One region of the Flavivirga spongiicola genome, then DNA from elsewhere that is predicted to be linked to it. Evidence: riboswitches for the same ligand, from Rfam matches in the RefSeq annotation. Region 1 holds a riboswitch; the other holds the start of a gene.

What was found. Region 1 has a riboswitch for cobalamin ahead of Q4Q47_RS18225 (PAS domain-containing protein). Riboswitches for the same ligand answer to the same signal wherever they lie in the genome.
Region 2: it holds a riboswitch for cobalamin, as region 1 does, so the genes downstream of both, Q4Q47_RS02085 (TonB-dependent receptor domain-containing protein) here and Q4Q47_RS18225 (PAS domain-containing protein) in region 1, are expected to answer to the same signal.

What each region holds. Positions count from the first base shown of each region.
Region 1 is NZ_JAUOEO010000001.1:4,601,071-4,603,279, reverse strand. It holds gene Q4Q47_RS18235 (hypothetical protein) at 1-96, opposite strand, end outside; gene Q4Q47_RS18230 (pyridoxamine 5'-phosphate oxidase family protein) at 247-852, shown strand; cobalamin riboswitch at 947-1,077, shown strand; gene Q4Q47_RS18225 (PAS domain-containing protein) at 1,194-1,685, shown strand; gene Q4Q47_RS18220 (AraC family transcriptional regulator) at 1,705-2,209, opposite strand, start outside.
Region 2 is NZ_JAUOEO010000001.1:571,575-573,783, reverse strand. It holds gene cobT (nicotinate-nucleotide--dimethylbenzimidazole phosphoribosyltransferase) at 1-67, opposite strand, end outside; gene Q4Q47_RS02090 (bifunctional adenosylcobinamide kinase/adenosylcobinamide-phosphate guanylyltransferase) at 67-570, opposite strand; cobalamin riboswitch at 661-926, shown strand; gene Q4Q47_RS02085 (TonB-dependent receptor domain-containing protein) at 955-2,209, shown strand, end outside.

The DNA of each region.
Region 1 (2,209 bases):
GCCTGCTCCAAAATGTAGTTTATGGTCTGCTGTAATGGACTGCGCATTACATAAGCCTGCAAAAGACAACAATATAATAGTAACAATTATTTTCACTCAAATTGGTATAAGTTTCTTGGGTGTAATTTTATATAATATTTACAATACGATCTATAAATACTTGATGAAATACCGTTTTATTTGATTAGGAGATGATTTTTTTAGACATAATAGCTACATTTGATTATCATATTTATAACGACTATTATGCAAATTAAAACAACGTCAGAACTTCGCAAATTATATGGATTCCCTAAAGGAAGAGCTAAGGATAAAGACCTTTTTAACTTAGACAAACATGCCATTCATTTTATTAATACATCTCCATTTTTGGTAATGTCTACATCAAATAAAGAAGGAAAATTAGATGCGTCTCCAAGAGGAGGAACACCAGGATTTGTAAAAGTGATTAATGAAACAGAAATTGTAATCCCAGATTCTAAAGGGAACAATAGACTTGATAGCATTGTTAATATTTTAGAAACTGGAACGGTTGGTTTATTATTTTTAATACCGGGTATTGATGAAACTTTGCGCGTAAATGGTCAGGCTTCTATTAGTACTGATGCTGAATATTTAGAGTTGTTTACTTCAGAAAATCATCCACCAAAGGCATGTATCGTTGTTGCTATCGAAACATTGTTTTTACATTGTGCAAAGGCTTTTATGCGCTCTAAATTATGGGATGAAAAGGCAAAAATTGATAGGAACACATTTCCGACAATGGGGCACATGTTAAAAGATCAGTTAGGAGGTTTAGAAGCTCCAGAATCTAGAGAAGATATGATTAAACGTTATGAAAAAGACCTATAAATAAGTTTAATATTAGAAGAGTTAATCATTTAGTGCTGTATTTACCTTAAAAACTATATATTTGAGTATTACCATTTATAATAAATTCAAACTATAGCTGGTATTATTTAAAGGTTTAGCTAGTGCTATATAATAAGGAATTGTGTTAAACTCACAAGCTGTCGCGCAACTGTAAGTAATATCAATTATTACAAGCCAGATACTTCCCTTTAAAAAAGACAAACGTGCTTTCGCGATTTTAAGGCCAAGTCAAGATATATATACCGGCGAGCTTAATTTATTCTGCTTATTGTTGGTGTCTTGCTTCTTTTTATCTCTCTCTGCACAAAATTATTGAAGCAATGAAAACAAAACCACATACGTTACAAGGTCCTTTAAAATGCTGGGATATTTATTCAATGCATTTGGCAGAACAAGCTATTAAATTTACTAAGCAAAATGATATTGAAATTTTAAAAACATACAAGAACAAATTTAGCTGGTCTTTTGATGTTGAAACCATACTCACTAATAATCAATTTGAAGCTTTAGTGCTTACCGGCCTTACACAAGAAATTCAATGGGTAAATAAAGGATTTACAAAAATGACGGGCTATTCTTTTAAATATGCGAAAGGGAAGAAACCTCATTTTTTACAAGGAGAAAAGACCTCTTCCAAAACTCTAAATAATATACGTAGCTATTTAAAAAGCGGTGTTCATTTTAAAGAAAGCATTGTTAATTATAGAAAAAATGGCGAGATGTATCATTGTAGTATTGAAGTCTATCCACTAAAAGATGGTAATAATAAAATTACACATCTTTTAGCTTTAGAAAATGAAATTAGACTTTGAACTTATATTAAAATAAGCTCTATTTTATTGGTAAGTAAAATTCTGTTTTTAATTTATGTGGTTCTACACGTTCTGGATTACTAATGTATTTTTCTCTAACAGTTTCATCACGTAATTCGTAATCGTTATTTAATAACCATTCATTAAAAATGTAATTGTAAACATCGGCAAAAAATTCATAACTACCTTGATATAAAAACACCGCAAATTTACCACCTTTAAGTGTTTTAACACCAATATCTCCAGAGGCTTCAGCATCTTTATGTATAACCAAACAAGAATCGTATCTAATTTTATCTTCGTCGGTTACTTTAGGGTCGTCATATGGCAAGCCTATATGTTCTATCCCTGCGGTGAATAACTTTTGCTCTTTTACTTGTCCCCAAAGCTTTTTCCAGGCAGTAGGATAATCTAAAGATTCATAAGCCCCTTGCATACGAATGTAGATGCATTTTTTGTCTTCTATATCTAGAATTTTGGCTTTTTTAATGTTTAAACTTTGACTGTTTTCAGTACTGGATGTT
Region 2 (2,209 bases), 4.0 Mb from region 1:
GGTCAATCTTTTTTTGAAGCTCAAGTTTTAATTTAGAATTGTTTATAGATGTTATGGTGTGCGTCATTATTTTAGAGTTAAAGGGATTCCTGATACCATCATAGTTGCCTTATTTGCATGTTTAGCAATATGTTGATTCATCCAACCTTGAAGTTCTGTAAATTTTCTACCTATTTCTGTTTGGGCATGTACACCCATGCCAATTTCATTGGAAATTATAATGATGGTCGCATCTATATCAAGTAATTTTTCAAATTCAGATTTAGCTAATTCTAAGCTTTTTTCAATATCATTTTTGGTGTCTACAAAGAAATTAGTAAGCCACAGTGTTACACAATCAATAACGACCACATCTTTCGGGTTTATCATTTTAGAAAGAACTTTTTCTTCTTCAACAGACGTCCATCTTTCATCTCTATCGGCAATATGTCTATCAATTCGTTTTCTATGATCATCATCCCAAACACGTGATGTAGCAATATATTTAGGAGTTTTTGAAAGAGATAACGCTAAGTCTTGTGCGTAGCGACTTTTTCCTGAGCGTTCGCCTCCTGTTATGTAAAAAATCATATCCAGAAAATTATTTATTGTATTTGCAAAGATTAAATATTTTATATGAATAAAGCGAGAAGTGTACTCTTAATTCTAAAATTGATTAGTATATTTGCAGCGAATTTTGGTTCTGTTCAGTTTTAAATTGAACGGATTAAAAGGGAATCAGGTGAAGTGATTGCCGATTGTAGATAGATGGCTTACGAATTTTTGAATTCTAAAATCTAAATCTAAAATCTAAAATCTCGAGTCCTGAACTGTTCCCGCAACTGTAAGCTGTAAGCTTCATGTTAAACTTCTAGTCACTGGATTTTTTCTGGGAAGACGAACATGAAGACGCAAGTCAGGAGACCTGCCATTTTCAAAACAAAATAAGCTAAACTTTCGGGATAAAAGTTAATTATGAGGAGAATTCTAATTGTATCGATATTTTATATAGTTTGCTTTAATGGCACGGCTCAAAATGATAGTCTGGTGAATCGTTTAGAGGAGGTTGTCATTCAGGCCGACAAGAAATTGAAAAAACATTCTGTAGGATATAAAGTTATTACTTTAAGTGATTCTGTTATATTGAGAAATACAGAATCGTTTACTTCTTTATTACGTTTTAATTCGCCTTTATACTTAAGAGAGTATGGATCGGGAGGAACGAGTTCTGCTAGTTTTAGAGGTACCAGTGCGTCAAACACTGCTGTAATTTGGAATGGTATTAATATCAATTCTATTAATAACGGTCAAACCGGGTTTAACTCGTTAACAGTGAGCTTGTTTGATGCGATAGATGTAAGGAGTGGAGGAGGGAGTTTGGAATATGGATCTGGAGCAGTAGGAGGTACCATCCATTTAAGTGACCATTTACAGTTTACCAATACCAAGCAAATTAAAAACCAATTAAAGGCTTCTCTTGGAAGTTTTGAAACTTACAGAGGCTTGTATAAATTTAAATTCTCAAATTCTAAGCTTGCTATTAACTCTGGTGTTTCTTATAACCAATCTGAAAACGATTATAAGTTTTTAAATACAGATTTTAAGAATACAAATGGTGCTTACGAGAATTTTGGATTAAATGCAAGTGTTGCTTATTCGTTAACAAAGTCTTCTAAATTAAAATTCTATAGTGCTAATTACTTAGGAGAAAGATTTTTTTCTGGCGAATTGCCAAACCCATTATCTGCTAATGATAAGTATCAAGATTTTAGCCATAGAAACTTATTGGTTTACACACTTGAAAAACCAAGGCTAAGTCACGAGGCTAAATTTGCTTTTTTAACTCAGGAGTATCGATATTTTGAAGATAGAACTTTAAGCACATTTAATTTTGGAAAGTCCAAACGTTATCTTGTTAATTATAATGTTTCTTACAGTTTCCCTGAATTAAAAGCTAGTATAACCTCTTATTCAGAGTATGAATCTGCTTTTGGAAAAACAGATCAAATCACGGAAAGAAATAGAAAACAATTTTCTCAATCTTTAATTTATAATCAGAATATCAATAGCTTGGTGTCTTTCGACGCTAAACTTAGAAAAGATTTTAATTCAGATTATGACGTCCCATTTACTTATGCTTTAGGGATAAAAGTAAAACCATTCAGGAATTTGTTTTTTAGAGCCAATGGTTCTAAAAACTTTCGGGTACCAACTTACAATGATTTGTTTT